Regions from separate parts of the Peribacillus sp. YIM B13482 genome, predicted to be linked through region 2. Evidence: riboswitches for the same ligand, from Rfam matches in the RefSeq annotation. Region 2 holds a riboswitch; each other region holds the start of a gene.
The links. Region 2 has a riboswitch for S-adenosylmethionine ahead of ACFX4L_RS24940 (methionine biosynthesis PLP-dependent protein). Riboswitches for the same ligand answer to the same signal wherever they lie in the genome.

Region 1 (4,869 bases), on a different contig from region 2:
AAGTTACTCCTCTTTCAGTACCAGCCAATTTACTTGTGTACCCACTTAGGAAATGGAACATTGCCTGTTCCTTGGAAAGCTTGCTGATTGGAGGCAGTACGCCTGAAGCATCAGCTGTTAAGAAAATGATTGTATTTGGGTGTCCTGCGATACTTGGGCTCACGATGTTATCGATCGCTTGCATTTGGTATGCAGCACGAGTGTTTTCTGTTAATGAACTATCATCATAGTTCGCTTCACGTGTTTCAGGATCAACAACTACGTTTTCCAATACGGCACCGAAACGGATCGCATCGAAAATTTGTGGTTCTTTTTCGCGTGAAAGGTTGATCGTTTTAGCATAGCAGCCGCCTTCGATGTTGAAAACACCGTTAGAAGACCAGCCGTGCTCGTCATCGCCAATCAGTTTACGATTAGTGTCTGCGGATAACGTTGTTTTACCTGTACCGGACAGTCCGAAGAATAAAGCGACGTCCCCTTCACGTCCTACGTTAGCAGAGCAATGCATTGGAAGGATTCCAGCCTCTGGAAGTAAGTAGTTCATGATCGAGAAGATCGATTTTTTCATTTCTCCTGCATATTCCGTTCCGCCGATAAGGATGGTGCGGCGTTCAAATGAAACGATGATGAAAGTTTCAGAAGAAGTTCCGTCCACTTCTGGATCTGCTTTGAAATTAGGTGCCGAAAGTATTGTGAATTCTGATTCGTGACCTCTTAGTTCCTCTTCGTTTGGACGGATGAACAAAGTATGGGCGAAAAGATTATGCCAAGCATATTCATTAACAACTTGGATAGGAAGGCGTGATGATTCGTCTGCACCAGCGAAACCTTTGAAAACAAAAATCTCTTCTTTTGCTTTTAGGTAGTCAACTACTTTATTATATAGTTTATTGAACACATCTTCGGAAATTGGCCGGTTCACTGAACCCCAATCGACTTTATCTTTAACAGATGCTTCTTCCACGATATATTTATCTTTAGGTGAACGACCAGTATATTTGCCGGTTTCAGCTTTTACTGCTCCAGTTGATGTTAAAACGCCTTCGTTTCTGCTCAATACCTTTTCAACCAATTGAGGAACTGAAAGTTGAGTTTGAACATTGTTTCCTGTTAATAATTGGTGTAACTCATTAGAAACATCTACAGAATTCATATATGAGGTACCTTCCTTTGTTTAAGTTTTTATATTACAATTAGTATAACACATTCATTTAAATAGTCTATACTATTTATTTTTTTTTGTGATAATTTTCAACTGGCCGCATTAATCAATTTAAATGGGAAGGAACCGAGTCAGGATGATCGCATATACTTTCATGGAAGCATCTTAATTTTGAATGGTAAATCATGATGCCTTTCCAATTCTTTTTCTCAATGTTCTATTATTAATGGCAATTTTCATTATTTCTATTCGCCCTGGCTTGGAAACCCTTTAAAGACGTTGAACCAACACGTATTTTCACGTGAACCCCATTCTGGGGGAAATGTTCTTTTTTAGAAAAGCATTGACAAATTCCAACCAGATACGATAATATCTTAAATTGTACGGATTCTCTTATCCCGAGTTGGTGGAGGGACAGGCCCTTTGAAACCCAGCAACCTGCCATATTGAACTTGACTCCAAGATCGATCGCCGAAAATAAAGCGATGGTTCTTCAAGGAATAGTGGTGATGGTGCTAACCTGAGCAAGGTAAAAAACCCTTGAACGATAAGAGTGAAAGGATAGAAGACAGAATTTTAAACCTTTCCTCATTTGCCAGGGAAGGTTTTTGTGTTTTTAATAAGTAATTCTGTGTCTATAGTTGAAACTAATGAGGGAAACGAGTTCCGTAAAAAATCAGGCTTATGCCTACAACATACTAACTTCCAAGGAGGAAATATGATGTCAAAGAAACGTCTATTTACTTCTGAATCTGTTACAGAGGGCCATCCGGACAAGATTTGTGATCAGATTTCAGATTCCATTTTAGATGCTATCCTTGCTAAGGATGCAAATGCACGTGTTGCGTGCGAAACAAGTGTAACAACAGGTCTTGTACTTGTTGCTGGAGAAATTACAACATCCGCTTACGTGGATATTCCGCGTATCGTTCGTGATACGATTGCAGGAATTGGCTACACACGTGCGAAATACGGTTTCGATGCTGAAACTTGTGCTGTATTAAGTTCAATTGATGAGCAGTCTGCCGATATCGCAGCTGGCGTCGATAAAGCATTGGAAGCTCGTGAAGGACACATGTCAGAGGAAGAAATCGATGCAATCGGTGCAGGGGACCAAGGTCTTATGTTCGGATTTGCCTGTAATGAAACTGAAGAGCTTATGCCGCTTCCGATCTCATTGGCACATAAACTTTCATTCCGCCTGGCTCAAGTTCGTAAAGATGAAACGCTTGCTTACTTACGCCCTGATGGTAAAACACAGGTAACTGTGGAGTATGATGAGAATAACCGTCCTGTACGTGTAGATACGATCGTTATCTCTACACAACATGATGCAGAAATTACGCTTGAACAAATTCAAGCAGATTTAAAAGAACATGTAATTAAAGCAGTTGTTCCAGCTGAATTGATCGATGCTGAAACTAAGTACTTCATCAACCCGACTGGCCGTTTCGTAATTGGCGGACCTCAAGGGGATGCTGGTCTTACTGGACGTAAAATCATCGTTGATACGTATGGCGGATACGCTCGTCACGGCGGCGGTGCATTCTCTGGTAAGGATGCTACTAAAGTTGACCGTTCTGCGGCATATGCTGCTCGTTACGTTGCGAAAAACATCGTGGCAGCTGGCCTTGCTGACAAAGCGGAAGTTCAATTGGCATACGCAATTGGTGTGGCAGAGCCTGTATCGATCTCGATTGATACATTCGGAACTGGTACTGTTAGCGAAGAAGTCCTTGTTGACCTAGTTCGCGCTAACTTCGACCTTCGTCCAGCCGGTATCATCAAAATGCTTGATCTTCGTCGCCCGATTTACAAACAAACAGCTGCATACGGACACTTTGGCCGTACAGATGTCGATCTTCCATGGGAACGCACAGATAAAGCAGAAACATTAAAAGCACAAGCATAATCAATAAATGAAAAGGTGTCCCGCTTATAGCGGACACCTTTTTTTTATTGACTTATTTTGCCGTCAGAGGGAATAATTCAAGAAATCCCATAGAAATCCACTCACGTGCATATACCCGTGAGATTAGTGCGAATACTCGTGAGATTGGTGCGTATACCCGTGAGATTGTTGCGAATACTCGTGAGTTTGGTGCATAAACTCATGGATTGGTGCGAATACTCGTGAGTTTGGCTCGTTTACTCGTGAGTTTAGTGCGAATACTCGTGAGATTGGGCGTTTACTCGTGAGTTTAGTGCGAATACTCGTGAGTTTGGGCGTTTACTCGTGAGATTAGTGCGAATACTCGTGAGTTTGGTGCATATACTCGTGAGTTTAGTGCGAATACTCGTGAGATTGGCTCGTTTACTCGTGAGTTTAGTGCGAATACTCGTGAGTTTGGTTCATTTACTCGTGAATTTGGCTCATATACTCGTGAGTTCGTAAGTTTGGTGCGTACCTATAAGTTCCCGCTATATTCAGTTTATTTTATACGTTCTGCCGTTTTGTAGTATTGCCCTTTTTCAGCATATTCGCGTACGATACGTTCCATATCCTGACGGTCTTCTTCGTTGATTTCACGAATGACCTTAGCTGGGCGTCCGAATGCCAACATGTTCGGTGGAATGACTTTGCCTTGGGGAACGAGACTGCCTGCACCTATAAAAGCCCCTTCGCCGATTTCCGCTGCATCAAGCACAATCGAGCCCATGCCGATCAAAGCTCCTTTTCGGATTTTACAGCTATGTAAAATGACCTGATGGCCAATGGTTACTTCATCCTCGATGATCAATGGATTATTTGGGCTTTGGTGCAGAACGCTGTTATCCTGTATACTGACTTTGTTCCCAATGATGGTTGGGGATACATCGCCGCGTATGACGGAATTGAACCAAATTGACGATTCTTCACCAATTTTCACATCACCTGTCACGACAGCGTTTTCAGCAATATAAGCGCTTTCAGCGATATCAGGTTCTTTACCTTTAAACGGATAAATAATCATTTTCAATCATTTCCTTTCCGAAGTGAATGTTTTTATGTATTATTTTAATATACCGTATGCAAATACACTTGGCTATTTATAATATAAATGTACAACTTGTTAGGTTTCTTTTTTGGCGAAAATCACGAATATGGTTATAATTTATATATATTATTTTAACTATCATGGATCGTATACAACAAGTGAAAAGTGAAAGGGGGATTTCGAATGTGGAAATGGGAGACAGAAGGAGACGCAAAAGGCGTAATTGTCATCATTCATGGGGCGATGGAACATCACGGCCGTTATAAGTGGTTAACACAAATGTGGCTTTCAGCTGGATACCATGTCGTCATGGGCGACCTTCCTGGGCAGGGTATGACAACTCGCGCCTACCGGGGACATATCGATTCCTTTGATGAATATTTAGACGAAGTGAAAAGCTGGATAGAAGAGGCTTACGAATATTCGTTGCCGGTCTTTTTACTTGGACATAGCATGGGCGGTTTGATTTCGATACGCCTTCTTCAGGAAGAGGAATGGGACATTGCAGGGGTGATTCTTTCTTCTCCATGTTTAGGCCTCGTGACGAAGCCGCGGAAGTTCCTGACAACCATCTCCCATGGTTTGAACATCATGATGCCTCAGTTAAGAGTAGATTCCGGATTGACACCTGAAATGGCGACGAGAAGTGCGGAAATTCGTGAATCCGATAGAAACGATACATTATATATCACGAAGGTTTCGATTCGCTGGTATCGCGAGCTTGCACAG
Region 2 (4,699 bases):
GGGGCAAATCCTATTCCTGGACCAAAACCACTTCATCATGTCCGCATTCAGAGCATTTCATGAGATGCGGGCATTGGCCTTTTTGAAGGGATTGAGGGTATCCGTCGTTTTCTTTAAGTGTGTCGATATCCATATAAGCACTGTAATCATCAGCGTAATCCATGAATTTCCCTTTATCATCAAGATCACTGCTGCACTCCGGGCAATTTACATGAATTTTTCTTAGACCGTTGCAAAGCGGGCATAAAGACATTGTTTTTCCTCCTGTCCCCGATACTTTTCCATTATTTTAACATATGGGAACACCCTCCCTAAAACCAACGGGAGGGTACTCCTATGCAATTATTTATTAACCATGTCAGCAGGATCTACCCATGCTTTGAATTCAGCTTCCGTCAGGAATTCTAATTTCAACGCCGCTTCTTTTAACGTAGAGTTGTCCTTGAATGCAGTTTTGGCGATCTTGGCTGCTTTTTCATAACCAATATGCGGGTTCAATGCTGTTACCAACATAAGTGAACGGTCTACATTTTCTTTGATTTTATCTTCATTTGCAGTGATGCCAACTGCACAATTAATGTTGAAAGAGTGAATGCCTTCCGTCAATAATTTCACCGTTTGCAGGAAGTTAAAGATGATGACTGGTTTGAATACATTCAGTTCAAAGTTACCTTGGCTTGCTGCAAAGCCAATCGTAGCATCGTTACCCACAATTTGTGTCGCAATCATGGTAAGCGCTTCACTTTGTGTAGGATTGACTTTACCTGGCATGATGGAGCTGCCTGGCTCGTTTTCAGGAATGGCAATTTCGCCGATTCCGCTTCTAGGGCCACTTGCCAGCCATCTGACATCGTTCGCAATTTTCATTAAATCCGCTGCCAATGCTTTCAACGCACCGTGTGCGTAGACGATTTCGTTATGGCTTGTCAATGCATGGAACTTATTATCCGAAGTGACGAAGGGATGTCCTGTATCTGCTGCAATTTGTTTGGCGGAAAGTCCTGGGAATTCTTTTTTTGTATTGATTCCCGTTCCTACAGCCGTTCCGCCTAGGGCCAGGTTCAATAATTTTTGGCTGCTTTCCTGAATCATCGCGAGATCTTTATCGAGCATCGCTTTCCAACCGGAAATTTCTTGTCCCAAAGTCAGTGGTGTTGCATCTTGAAGATGTGTCCGGCCAATTTTCACGACATCCCAAAATTCTTTTTCTTTTGAATCGAAAGTATCACGAAGTGCTTTGATGGCAGGAACCAATTTTTCAGCGACTTCCATAAAGGCTGCAATATGCATGGCGGTCGGGAAAGTATCATTGGAGCTTTGTGCCTTGTTAACATCATCATTCGGGTGAAGGGTTTCGGATTCACCATTTTCTTTTAACCATTCATTCCCTTTGTTAGCGACCACTTCATTCACGTTCATATTACTTTGCGTACCGCTTCCCGTTTGCCAAACTACAAGTGGGAAATGTTCATCAAGCGTACCTTCAAGGATTTCGTCGCAAATCTTAACGATGGCATTCTTTTTAACCTCCGAAAGATCACCAAGATCATAGTTCACCTTTGCCGCAGCTTGTTTAACGTATGCAAATGCACGAACTAATTCAATCGGCATTTTTTCGTTACCGATTTTGAAATTGTTACGGCTTCTCTCCGTTTGTGCACCCCAATATTTATCGGCAGGAACTTTCACTTCACCCATCGTATCTCGTTCGATTCTGTATTCCATGTGTTCTCCTCCTATTGTTTGCACTATTCATCGAAGACCATATGTATATGAAATGAATAATGTCATATTATTCTTTCTCTCTATACATTGTACAAACTTTATTTTTTTAATGCAAAAATAACCGGCCATGCCTCCCCCTTTTTCTTTAAAATCCATTTAATATCGTGTTTATCCCTGGACCCATGAAAATTTTGGATATTCTTTTTAGACACATAAAGTGTTGGCACCGCTAGTCTCCAATTGCCCTATTCATGAAAATCAAAGCATTATCATCCAAAATGTTCTTGACAGTATTTTATATATATAGTAAATTCAAAAGAAATTGAATAATCTAAACTCTTATCGAGAGAGGTAGAGGGAATGGCCCGATGACACCTCAGCAACCTTCATTTGTTTCAAACCAATGAAAAGGTGCTAATTCCACAAGTTTGTGAACTTGGAAGATAAGAAGAATGACTCGTCCCTATTTAATCAAAGTCTTCTTCTTAAAGAAGACTTTTTTTTATTTTATTTAACTAAAAAGGAGCAGTGAAAACTATGTACAAAACTGAAACATATCTTGCTCAATTAGGAAATCGCAGTGAAACGGCGACAGGAACAGTCAATCCGCCAGTATACTTTTCAACAGCTTTTCGCCATGAAGGAATCGGCCAATCGACTGGATTTGATTATACAAGGACAGGTAATCCTACACGCCAACTATTGGAACGATCCATCGCCGATCTGGAAAAAGGCGACCAAGGGTATGCCTGCAGTTCAGGAATGGCAGCCATTTCTACTATACTGGCCTTATTTAAATCAGATGATGCATGGATTGTCAGCGAAGATCTTTATGGCGGTACATATCGTCTGTTGGAACAAGGGTTTAAGAAATGGGGATTGAAGTGCGACTATGTAAACACTTGTTGTTTGGAGGATATTGAAAAAGCCATCACTCCTCACACGAAAGCCATCTTCATCGAAACTCCCACTAACCCTCTTATGCAGCAAACAGACATTAGCGCCGTTGCAGCATTGGCCAAACGATTTAATTTATTGTTAATCGTTGATAACACTTTTTACACGCCTCTTATTCAACAACCCATCCTGCTTGGAGCAGATATTGTGATCCACAGTGCAACCAAGTATCTCGGTGGTCATAATGATGTGCTCGCTGGACTGATCGTTGCTAGCGGCGCTGAATTATGTGATGCACTTGCCTTCCATCATAATGGCATGGGAGCTGTCTTGAGCCCATTTGATTCCTGGCTGTTGATGCGCGGAATGAAAACCCTGGCATTGCGGATGGAACGTCATGAAAAGAATGCCAAGATACTTGTAGATTACTTGTCGGAACATGATTGTGTTACAGATGTATTGTATCCAGGTAGAGGCGGCATGATTTCATTCCGTATCATTGATGAAGCGGCGGTCAACCCATTTTTACAATCACTCTCATTAATTTCGTTTGCAGAAAGCCTTGGAGGGGTTGAAAGCTTCATCACCTATCCTGCTACACAAACACATGCCGATATACCGCTTGAAGTCAGAACGGCGAACGGGGTTTGCAATCGCCTGCTGCGCTTCTCCGTCGGCATTGAAGACAGCGAAGATTTGATCCAGGACTTACAGCAAGCATTCGCACATGTAAAAAGGGAGGCACTACGATGACCACTCATGATTTCAGCTTTGAAACCAAATTACTTCATAATCAACATAAATTCGATCCTGCAACAGGCGGTGTGAGCGTCCCCATTCAGCACGCATCCACTTTCCATCAATCCGATATCGATCAATTCGGCAAATATGATTACAGCAGAAGCGGGAACCCAACTCGCGAAGCACTGGAAGATATCATTGCCGAACTTGAGGAAGGCACTCACGGTTTTGCCTTTTCATCAGGTATGGCAGCCATTTCAACAGCTTTCCTGCTGTTGTCTGCCGGAGACCATATCGTCATTTCCGAAGATGTGTATGGCGGTACGTTCAGGATGGTCACAAACGTTTTGACGCGTTTCAATATTGAGCATACATTCGTTGACATGACGGACCTTGAAAGCATTAAAGCGGCCATTCAGCCAAATACGAGAGCCATATACATCGAAACGCCTTCAAATCCATTACTTAAAGTGACCGATATTAAAGCAGTATGTGATATCGCGAAAAAAGCCGGTGCCTTAAGTTTTGTTGATAATACATTCTTGACCCCAGCATTACAAAAACCACTGAATCTGGGCGCTGATGTTGTCCTTCATAGCGCAACGAAATTTTTATCCGGCCATAGTGATGTGATAGCTGGACTTGCCGTAGTAAAAGATCCGGATTTGGCAGTAAGACTCGGTTCCCTCCAAAACTCCTTTGGAGCGGTTCTTGGTGTACAGGACGCCTGGCTTGTAATGAGAGGTCTGAAAACCTTGTCCGTTAGAATGGAACACTCCCAAAAAGGGGCAGAAAAGATTGCCGCCTACTTAAATGAGCAGCCTTTGGTGAAAAAGGTTTATTATCCTGGCCTGGCCGATCATCCACAGCACGAAATCCAGCAAGGCCAGTCGCTTGGTGCAGGGGCGGTCCTATCATTTGAATTGGAAAGCGAAGAAGTCTTCCGCTCTTTCGTGAACACTGTCGAGCTTCCTGTCTTTGCCGTAAGCCTTGGAGCGGTCGAATCGATTTTATCCTACCCGGCCAAAATGTCCCATGCTGCCATGCCTGCTGATGAAAGGGAAAAGCGAGGCATCACGAACAGCTTGCTCCGCCTCTCTGTCGGACTTGAAAATCCGGACGATTTAATCAAGGATTTCGATGCTGCCCTCGTAAATATTGCAAAAGGGGAAGCAATTGCTGCAAAATGATTAAAGGATGGGTGCCTCATAAATTATGGGCACCCACTTGTTTGCATCATTTTAATTCTTTTTCAACCTATTAATAAATAAAGGCCAACGATTTTGAACTGTGCCCCATTTTACGGACAGTATAAAAAAGTGCCTAAGCAGCTAAT
Region 3 (4,869 bases), on a different contig from region 2:
ACACCGCCAATTCCAGCACCTGCCGCCATGGCCAATTGCATCATCGACTGATTCAGACCGAGCATGACTCCTGATGATTCAGGTTCAAGGGTCGCTAAATGATATTGCTGTGTCGGCCCTGATGACCATGCTGCGAACGACCATAATGTAAGGATTATCAAAACGCCCATCAATGAATTCGTAACGATGGATAACATGATGATCATCATAATATGCAGCGCCATACCGCCAATTAGTGTAAATGATACACCCCATCGATCCGTACTATAACCGCCAAACTTTGATCCGATCAAGCTTGCGATACCGAATATAAGCAAGGCCGTGCTAAGTAGAGAGTCACTTATCCCTGATACGGATAGCAAGTAAGGGGATAGATAGGTATAAGCTATCGAGTATCCGCCAAGCCAGAAGAAGGTTATCGATAATCCAAGGGCAACTTTCCTTTTTTTAAGAAGGGCCAGCTGCTGGAGAAGTGGTACTGGTTTATCCCCTTTGGTAGGAGGAATGGTAAAGAATAAAACGATCATGGCAATCAGGCCGAATAGGGCGATTCCGCCAAAGACGGATTTCCACCCGAATGCATCTGTCATGATTCTTCCGAGAGGTACGCCAATGATAAGGGAAGCTGTAAACCCCATGACAACTGTCGCAATAGAACTTGCTTGTTTATTTGGCGGAGCAAGCTGAGCGGCAATATTCAGAGCGGTGACTACAACCAATCCTGCACCAAGTGCCATGATTATGCGTGCAAATAGAAAAGGTCCAAAGCCTGGTAATAGAAAGGCAAGCAGATTGGCCACTACGAATAGTCCAAGGGAATACAACATTAATCTTCGTCTGTCTAAACTTGCTGTCAAAGCCATGAGAATGGGTGTACCGATTGCGTAGACAAGGGAGAAAATTGTAATGAGCTGTCCTGCGGCAGCAAGGGTCACTCCAAGAGAATCCGCAATCTTATCCAAAATTCCGGATATGATGAATTCGGATGTTCCTACTAAAAAACTGATAATCGCTAACATGTAAATTTTCCATGTATTAAGCAAAATAGATTCACTCCTCATTAATGATTATTAATTTTATATAAAGACATATCGTTATATGTTAATATGTATGAATAAAAAATAAACATATCGCGAAATATCGAAATGTTAGAGAGAAAAATGAACCCAACCCTCTAATGTACGGATCAGGTTCATTTTCATACTTCTTCTTTCAAGAAATCAGTAATTTTTGAGATTGCCTCTTCATCTCGTTTGTAATACGTAAACTTTCCTATCCGCTCCGTTTTAATCAATCCTGCTCTAAGAAGCATCGAGAGGTATTGAGAGGCCGTGGACTGGGTCATGTTTAATTTTTCCGTAATCTGACTTACGCAAACGCCGGTTTCCTTCATGTCTATTCCCTCATGAGGGGTGAAGTGGAGTTCAGGCGCCTTGAGCCATTGTAAGATTTGCAACCTGGATTCATTGGATAATGCTTTAAATATCTCGATTGTTTTCATACATTTCATTATATCGAGAATTATCGATATGTCAAATGGTTTTATCATTCATCGTTAGTTTCATAAATAGCAAAACTTGATACCGTTATCTAAAGAGTCATTAAAGGAATGGAAATGTATTATTGCAAGAACCTAATCGGCTCCCTTATCAGTGCGGGCCGATTAGGTTGTTCAAATCCTGTAAATCAGAATTAAAGTCTCCGCTAAAAAATCATTTCCATACTTCTTTTGCTACATCAACGACGAATTTCAGCTTTTCCCATTGCTGTTCTTCGGTCAGCTTGTTGCCGTGATGGGTGGAGGCGAATCCGCATTGCGGACTTAAGCATAATTGTTCGAGAGGAACGAAGTGCGAGGCTTCTTCAATGCGTGCCTTAACAGCTTCCTTGTCTTCGATTTCTCCATTTTTTGAAGTGACGACACCCAGTACGACCCGTGCACCGCCATTTGGAATGTATTCCAATGGCTTGAAATCTCCTGAGCGTTGATCATCATATTCCAAGAAAAATCCATCCACTGTTTCTTTTGCCAATAAAGTTGGGGCGATACGGGCATAGCTTCCTTCAAACGCCCAAGTCGACTGGTAGTTCCCACGACATAGGTGTGTAGTGACGACAAGGTCTTCTGGTTTGCCTTCCAATGCGCCATTAATTACGCGAAGTGCAAGATCGATTAACTGTTCCCTCGTATATTTTCCATCTTTGAACTGGAAATCTGGAGCTGAAAGTCTGGCTATATATACATCATCCAATTGAAGATAACGTACACCTGCTTCATAAAAAGCCTTCAAAGCATGCTGATACGCTTTGATGATATCATTAGCATAGTCTTCAATATCAGGGTAGATGTCTTCATTATGAATGCCTACAGCAAATAATTGATTCGGACTGGGAATGGTTTGCTTGGCAACGGCGCGTCCGTTCACGATTTTGTTCAATTCAATGAAATCACGAATGAAGGGATGTTCGGGATTGAATGAAACCTTCCCGGTATTGCGGACGTTATATCTCTCTGTTTCGACACCATCGAATGTGAGACCTTTTTCAGTCACATATCCCTCGATGCCATTTAAATGTTCGAGGAAGTCAAAGTGCCACCATGTTCGTCTGAACTCACCATCCGTCACGGCCTCCAATCCAACTTCAATTTGTTTTTCGACAATCCGATTGATTTCTTCGGTTTCAACTTCACGAAGCCGCTCTGCTGAAATGGTACCTTCCTTAAATTGCTTCCTGGCAATATGTAAACGTTCTGGTCTTAATAAACTTCCGACGTGATCGGCCCTGAATGGTGCCTTCGTTAATGTGATTGACATGTTGCATTCCTTCTTTCCTTTTAAAAATAGGCTGTTTTCACATACTCTGTTGCTATTTATCAGGTAGTGAGTTGTGGTTGATTTCCCCTCCAGATGCTCGCTTTCCGCGGGGCGGGCGGTGAGCCTCCTCGGCGTAAACGCCTGTGGGGTCTCACCTGTCCCGCTGCTCCCGCAGGAGTCTCGCACTTCCGCTCCAATCAACCTTAAATAGTTTCGTTTTAAAAACAACAATCTTTACGAAAAGAGCCTAAAAATAAAACACCTCTTCTTAAAAATAAGAAGAGGTGTTGGCAGCAAAGCTATATACTCTTCTTATCTTCAAGTTTCTACACTTCTGGAATTAGCACAGTACATGATCAGTCTGTTGCTGAGGCATCAAAGGGCCAGTCCCTCCACCTCTCTGGATAAGAGTTGTCTATTAAATTAATTAAGACTATACAGGTAGTTTTTATAAAGGTCAAGTAATGAAGGTGGAAGATTTCGAATATACCGATTATTAATATGGGTTGAAATGTTAACTACATCAGGGAACCCGGCATATGCTATAACCGACGTTTCATATGAGCGGCAGGAGGGGAATGCAAGGATGAGTACATTCAGTCCATTCAAAAATGGCATACCGATAACGGTAACTGAAGCCATGATAGAGAAAATCTTAAGAATGAAATCATATGATCAGGTTATTAAAGTCGAGATTACACCAAAGCATATAGTGCTTTCCGGAACGACGGAAGTGAAAAAAATGATGTTTAAGAAAAATGTGGCTTTCCGGATTACATTAAAACCGGTTCACGTGGAAAAAAGAACGATTTCATTTGAATTAGTGGAAATGGAGCCTATTGACAGGAATTTCATTAACCAAAGGATATTTAACAAACCGCCATTTTTTGAATTCGAAAATAGAACGATCAAAATGAATGTTAATGCTTGGAACATCGTGAGAAAAATCCCCGTTGGCACAATTAAATCGTATGAGCTGGTCGAAGGTGCATTGAAAATGAAACTTTCAATATGATGGATCGTTTTTAGCCACAATATTTAAAGGGGATGCCAGGTATGATAGTGTAAGGGTAGGTTGAAATGCCATACCTCACAATGTGTTTGATAAATCAAGCTCTATAAAATATACTAAATTACTTATAGTTTTCCAGGAGATAAGGGGGGGAATAATGGACCAGAAGATTTTGCCTGCTTCAGCAAGCATGAAGGATTTCGAAAGATTTTTAGAAAGTTCCTATGAAATAGGTGTGTTTCTTGATTTGCATATATCACAATTGAAAAACGTAAGTATGATGGCAAAGCAGCATAATAAGAAAATGATTTATCATGTCGATTTGATCCATGGCATAAGAAGTGATGAGTACGCGACAGAATTCATTTGTCAGGAATATCATCCATATGGGCTGATTTCAACAAAATCAAACGTTATATTGAAGGCGAAGCAAAAGGGGGTCATTGCCATCCAGCGAATCTTTTTAATAGATTCACATGCTCTGGAGAAAAGTTATAAGCTGGTGCAGAAAACCAAGCCGGACTATATCGAAGTATTGCCAGGCGCCATGCCATGGATGATAAAAGAGGTGAAGGAACGATTGCAGACACCGATTTTTGCAGGCGGCCTCATACGTACTTCGGATGAAGTCCTGAACGCCCTTGATGCTGGAGCGTCGTCAATCACCACTTCCAAAACTGAATTATGGGATATCGTTTAATGGGGTCGAACGAGGAAGTTGAAAAAAAATACAGAAAAATAGAATAATTCCTCGTGAAATAATTGACAGCGTTTTCACAAACTAGTATATTGTAAATTATAAGTTAATATATGTGACGGAGACTAGGAGATTCACAACAGATCTATTCATAATTTATTTTATGAAGATAGTTCTGCTGTGGATCTCCTTTTATTTGTTGGCATGGTTTAAAAATTTATCAGGGGAGGGGTTTTATTCATGACTCCATTTTGGGGAGAAGTGGTAGGCACGATGATTTTAGTTTTATTCGGAGCAGGTATTGGGGCTGGTTCATCCTTAAAGGGTTCTTATGCAAAAGATGC
Region 4 (4,869 bases), on a different contig from region 2:
TGGGAATTAGTTTGTCATTTACTTTTCTTTGAAAAGAGATATCTGATGCGATTTCTTGGTGAAACAGCGAATGAACCACAGGCAGAAAATAATGACTCTACATTTCGATTACCAACTGAGACGTTAGAAAATTGGAAGGAAACAAAACAAGAATACTTTTATGTTCATCGTGAACTTGGAAAAATACTAGAAAAATCAGAACATGAAGATTTGTATAGACAGATTCCAGGTGATAATTCATTAGTGCTTGAACTGAAGAGTTTAGCAATGCACGACGCATATCATATTGGGCAAATTGTATTCCTTAGTAAAATGCAAGGAGCTTGGCCAGAGAAACGCAGCTTTTAAAAAAGTTTCATTAGCTTTACCGTTATTCCATTATAGTAGGCTTTAATGCAATAAGAACGGGAACGTCCAAATCGGACGTTCCCATATTTTATAGCTAAAAAACAACAATACTACTTAACAAAGCCTTGTTTTTTATATAATGATTATTAAAAATAGTTGATATAGGAATAAAGCTATGAGGATACCACTTCGGAAGGTCGCCACTTTCTTGAAATCTCTTCAATATGATGAGGTGCCGTTCTGCAGCATCCTCCGATTAAACGTGCCCCAGCATGGTGCCATTCTTCAGATTTTGGTTCGAGCGTGTTACATGATTCTTGACCATGCCATGTTTTAGTTTGTGGATCATAGGTTTCACCAGAATTCGGATAAACTATAATTGGTTTTTTTGTGTTCGCACTTAACACCTTGATGGCGTCCGTGACAACTGATACTGGTGCACAGTTAATACCGATCGCAGCAATTTGCTCACTGTCCTCAAAGAACTTTGCACAATCCTCCAGCAATGTACCGTCACTTATTGCTTTCTCATTTTTCAAAGAAAAGGATAGCCAAGCATATACTTCTGGATAATCTTTCAATAATGAATTCAATACTTTTGCTTCTTGCAGGGATGGAATCGTTTCAAATGCTATAAGGTCAGCACCTGCTTCAATCAAAGCTGATATTCTTATTCGATGAAATTCTGCTAAAGTTTCATCTGAAACACCATAGTTTCCTACATATTCTGAACCATCAGCGAGGTAAGCCCCATAGGGTCCTACTGATGCAGAAACCAATGGCTTAGGTCTATTCGTTTGCGTCTCTTCCTTCCAAAAATCATCTCTCGCTCTTCTTGCGAGAAACACCGTTTTCTGAATTAACTTCAGGGCCTCTTTTTCTTGTATTCCACGCAAGGAGAAACCTTCAACAGTAGCTTGGTAGCTTGCAGTTATCGCACAGTCCGCTCCTGCACGGAAATAGTCAGTGTGAACCCGATAAATCACCTCTGGATTTTCAAGCAATACACGGGCAGACCACAGCGGATCGTCCAAATCACACCCATACCGCTCAAGCTCTGTAGCTAAAGCTCCGTCCAGAATCATGACTGAATGTTCTCGTAAAATAGCGTCAATTGGGTTAATTTTATTCTTCAAGATCTACGCCTCTTTTCTTTGAAGTTTGTGTTACATAATAACTTCCATAGCAAAACAAAATAAATGGAATACCACAATAAAGCGCAATCCGTTGTGTAGGATCAAATGCAATTCCTATACAAGAAGAAAGACAAAGCATGAAAGAAATGATTGGTACAAGCGGATATAATGGTGTACGATAAGCCAAGTCATTTACTGAATTTCCTTCTTTTATAAATCGTCTCCGAAATAGGAACTGTGAAGCGCTAATACTCATCCAAACTACAACCACGGCCAGACCCGAAATGGACACAAGCACTATATACACAGTATCCGGTGCAATAACACTAGAGAACAGGGCTAAACCACCGCCCAACATACTAAAAATGACTGAATATATCGGAACACCTCGTTTTGTTAATATTGCGAATATTGGTGATATGGTTTTCTTATCTGCAAGTGACCAAAGCATTCTGGAAGAGGCATATAGACCTGAGTTTGCAGCAGACAAAATGGCAGTTAAAATAACAAAGTTCATAATATCCGCTGCATACGGCACTCCAATTCGTTCAAGAACGGCCACAAAGGGGCTTTCTAATACGCCTGCATCCGAAATAGGCAATAATGCGGATAATACAACGATGGTTCCTACAAAAAAGATAATCAATCTCCACAATGTCAGACGAATTGCCTTTGGTATCGTTTTTTCTGGATTCACAGTTTCTCCAGCTGCAATTCCGATTAATTCAGTTCCAGAAAATGCAAAATTCACTGCAAGCATCGTCATGATAATGGCAAAAGCACCATTAGGAAATAAACCTGCACTTATAAAATTGGAAAATAGCGGTGCTGATTGAGAGTTAGTCATTGGAATATAACCTACCATTGCAGCAACTCCCAAAATAATAAATATCACGATCGCAATTACCTTTATTGACGCAAACCAAAATTCAGATTCAGCGAAAAACTTGACAGTCAGTGCATTTAATACAAAAACCAAAATGGCAAATAGAGCACTCCAAATCCAGACATTGATTGATGGATACCATCTCTGCATCAACAATCCAGCGGCCGTGAATTCCGAACCTAGTGCAACAGTCCAAGTTAGCCAATACAACCAGGCTACTGTATACCCTGTCCCAGGTCCAATGTATTTGGCTGCATAGCTATGAAACGCACCTGTCTCGGGCATATGTACTGCCAGTTCACCTAAACATAGCATGACCAGATAAACCACTAGTGCCCCTATCAGATACGAAAGGATAGTGCCAAACGGGCCAGCCTGTTGAATCGTATAACCCGTACTTAAGAATAAACCAGTTCCAATCACCCCCCCAAGCGATAGCATGATTAAATGCCGTGCTTTCATTTCCCGTTGAAATTCATGCTTCCTTTTGTTCTCCATTCATACTCCCCTTCATCCTGCATCCAGAAAAAACGAAAACGCACTCTAATAAGAGTGCGTTACTGACAAATAAAAACGTAGGGTCTCATCTATCAGGGTTTCACCCCCTGGAATTAGCACAGTGTCGTAGCAGACCTGTTGCTGAGGTTTCATAGGGCCAGTCCCTCCACCTCTCTGGATAAGAAATTTATTTTTTTATTACTTTATCAATCTATGAAAAAATTGTCAAGTATTTGTTTTGGATTGTAAAGACTTGCTTTTTTGCGGGCAAGTCGCTCAAGACTTGGAGATAACGGAAGATATAAAAAAAAGACGACATCTTTTTAAAGGTGTCGCCACAATTCTTAAGGACGTTCCAATTCAAATAATTCTCCTAGTTTTGTATAAGTATGACCCGCTAATCTTGCGACAGGTTTTAGCCCATTCTGGTCAATTCGGCCATTATGGTAAATATCTTGCTCTATATGATAGCAGACAATTTTCCCTATCAATAAATCACAACCGGGTTTATTCTGGGAACCTGCCAATGGTATCGCATGCTCTAATATGCACTCAAAGCGTACCTTTGCTTCTTGCAATCCTGGTACGGATACCTTATCACTGACAGCTGGCGTGAAATTGGTAAGACCCAATTCACTTTCGTCAGATGGGAGTTCCTTCGCCGTTCGATTTGCATCAGCTACATTATTCTCATCAGTGATATGAACAACGAATTCACCTGTTTGAATTGCATTTCGAGCCGTGTCCTTTGAAACTCCTTCTTTCCGTTGAACAGAAATGGAAATCATTGGAGGATTTGAACTGACTATGTTAAAAAAGCTGAACGGCGCTATATTGATTGTACCGGTTTCGGATTGTGTCGTAACCAAGGCTATAGGTCTCGGTATAATGCTTCCAGTCAAAAACTTATAATTATCCCGTTCAGTAAGACTTTCAGGATTAACAGAAATCATCTTCATTCCCTCTCATTCTTATAAAAAGTTCTTTTGAAACCATGAACCCGCTGCCTCAACCTCTGAACGTGTTAACTGATGACCGTAATTTTCCCATTGAACATCCACTGTAGCACCAGCTTGCAGTAAAAGTTGATTAAGTTCATCAGTTTCTGCTGCCGGGCAAATCGGATCGTTTTTACCTGCAGCAATAAATACAGGTATATCCGAAAGGGACGGCAAAGCAATCCCTCTTCTAGGCACCATGGGATGATGAAGAATCGCTCCTTGTAATGCCACTTCGAAATGGAACAGCAAACTTGCCGCTATATTTGCACCATTGGAATAACCTAATGCTACCACTCTTTCACGGTCGAAGTCATATTTTTTGGACGCTGATTCCAAGAAGTCATAAAGCTCCTTCGTACGAAAGATCAAATCTTCTTCATCAAAAACCCCTTCGGATAACCGGCGGAAAAAACGAGGCATTCCGTTTTCAAGTACATTTCCCCGTACGCTCAATACGGATGATCCCGGTGAAACCATTTCCGCTAATGGCAAGAGATCTGTTTCCGTTCCTCCAGTGCCATGTAAAAGCAAAAGCAATGGCGCTTCTGGATTACTTCCTTTTTGAAAAATATGCTTCATCATTTATCCTCCTCCAGTACTCTCGGCACTGCCGGCAGTAACGTTTTCTCCATGATTCCCCTTTTTTCTTCCAGCCATGGCGGCAGCATTAATTTACTACCCATCGTTTCCTTCGTTTCATCATGAGCGAAGCCAGGTGGATCTGTGGCAACTTCAAAAAGTATGCCTCCATCTTCCCTGAAATAAATGGCATCGAAGTATTGACGGTCTGTAAAGGGTGTCACACCATAGCCATGGTTGGCGATATGCTCCCTCCATTCTTTATGATCTTCATTATCGATGGCACGCCATGCAAGATGATGGACAGTTCCCACTCCGATGTTCCCATTTGGCAAAACCGTTTTTTTAACATCTATCAAATTTCCGATGTCCGATGTGGATTTGAAGCGGATGTAATCGCCCTCTTCCCCAATTTTTTGCA

Region 1: linked by a shared signal. The riboswitch ahead of metK (methionine adenosyltransferase) and the one ahead of ACFX4L_RS24940 (methionine biosynthesis PLP-dependent protein) in region 2 are both predicted to bind S-adenosylmethionine.
Region 3: linked by a shared signal. The riboswitch ahead of ACFX4L_RS12925 (5-methyltetrahydropteroyltriglutamate--homocysteine S-methyltransferase) and the one ahead of ACFX4L_RS24940 (methionine biosynthesis PLP-dependent protein) in region 2 are both predicted to bind S-adenosylmethionine.
Region 4: linked by a shared signal. The riboswitch ahead of mmuP (S-methylmethionine permease) and the one ahead of ACFX4L_RS24940 (methionine biosynthesis PLP-dependent protein) in region 2 are both predicted to bind S-adenosylmethionine.

What each region holds. Positions count from the first base shown of each region.
Region 1 is NZ_JBHZPF010000036.1:35,836-40,704, forward strand. It holds gene pckA (phosphoenolpyruvate carboxykinase (ATP)) at 1-1,153, opposite strand, end outside; SAM riboswitch class I at 1,553-1,716, shown strand; gene metK (methionine adenosyltransferase) at 1,881-3,074, shown strand; gene ACFX4L_RS16855 (gamma carbonic anhydrase) at 3,595-4,113, opposite strand; gene ACFX4L_RS16860 (alpha/beta hydrolase) at 4,324-4,869, shown strand, end outside.
Region 2 is NZ_JBHZPF010000113.1:118-4,816, forward strand. It holds gene ACFX4L_RS24930 (hypothetical protein) at 11-253, opposite strand; gene fumC (class II fumarate hydratase) at 343-1,725, opposite strand; SAM riboswitch class I at 2,062-2,175, shown strand; gene ACFX4L_RS24940 (methionine biosynthesis PLP-dependent protein) at 2,263-3,375, shown strand; gene metC (cystathionine beta-lyase) at 3,372-4,553, shown strand.
Region 3 is NZ_JBHZPF010000023.1:26,066-30,934, reverse strand. It holds gene ACFX4L_RS12935 (MFS transporter) at 1-1,043, opposite strand, end outside; gene ACFX4L_RS12930 (ArsR/SmtB family transcription factor) at 1,199-1,501, opposite strand; gene ACFX4L_RS12925 (5-methyltetrahydropteroyltriglutamate--homocysteine S-methyltransferase) at 1,713-2,816, opposite strand; SAM riboswitch class I at 3,126-3,227, opposite strand; gene ACFX4L_RS12920 (hypothetical protein) at 3,403-3,831, shown strand; gene ACFX4L_RS12915 (glycerol-3-phosphate responsive antiterminator) at 3,986-4,528, shown strand; gene ACFX4L_RS12910 (MIP/aquaporin family protein) at 4,766-4,869, shown strand, end outside.
Region 4 is NZ_JBHZPF010000005.1:41,238-46,106, reverse strand. It holds gene ACFX4L_RS04800 (DinB family protein) at 1-348, shown strand, start outside; gene mmuM (homocysteine S-methyltransferase) at 522-1,484, opposite strand; gene mmuP (S-methylmethionine permease) at 1,474-2,868, opposite strand; SAM riboswitch class I at 2,951-3,053, opposite strand; gene ACFX4L_RS04785 (flavin reductase family protein) at 3,213-3,821, opposite strand; gene ACFX4L_RS04780 (alpha/beta hydrolase) at 3,840-4,448, opposite strand; gene ACFX4L_RS04775 (ring-cleaving dioxygenase) at 4,448-4,869, opposite strand, start outside.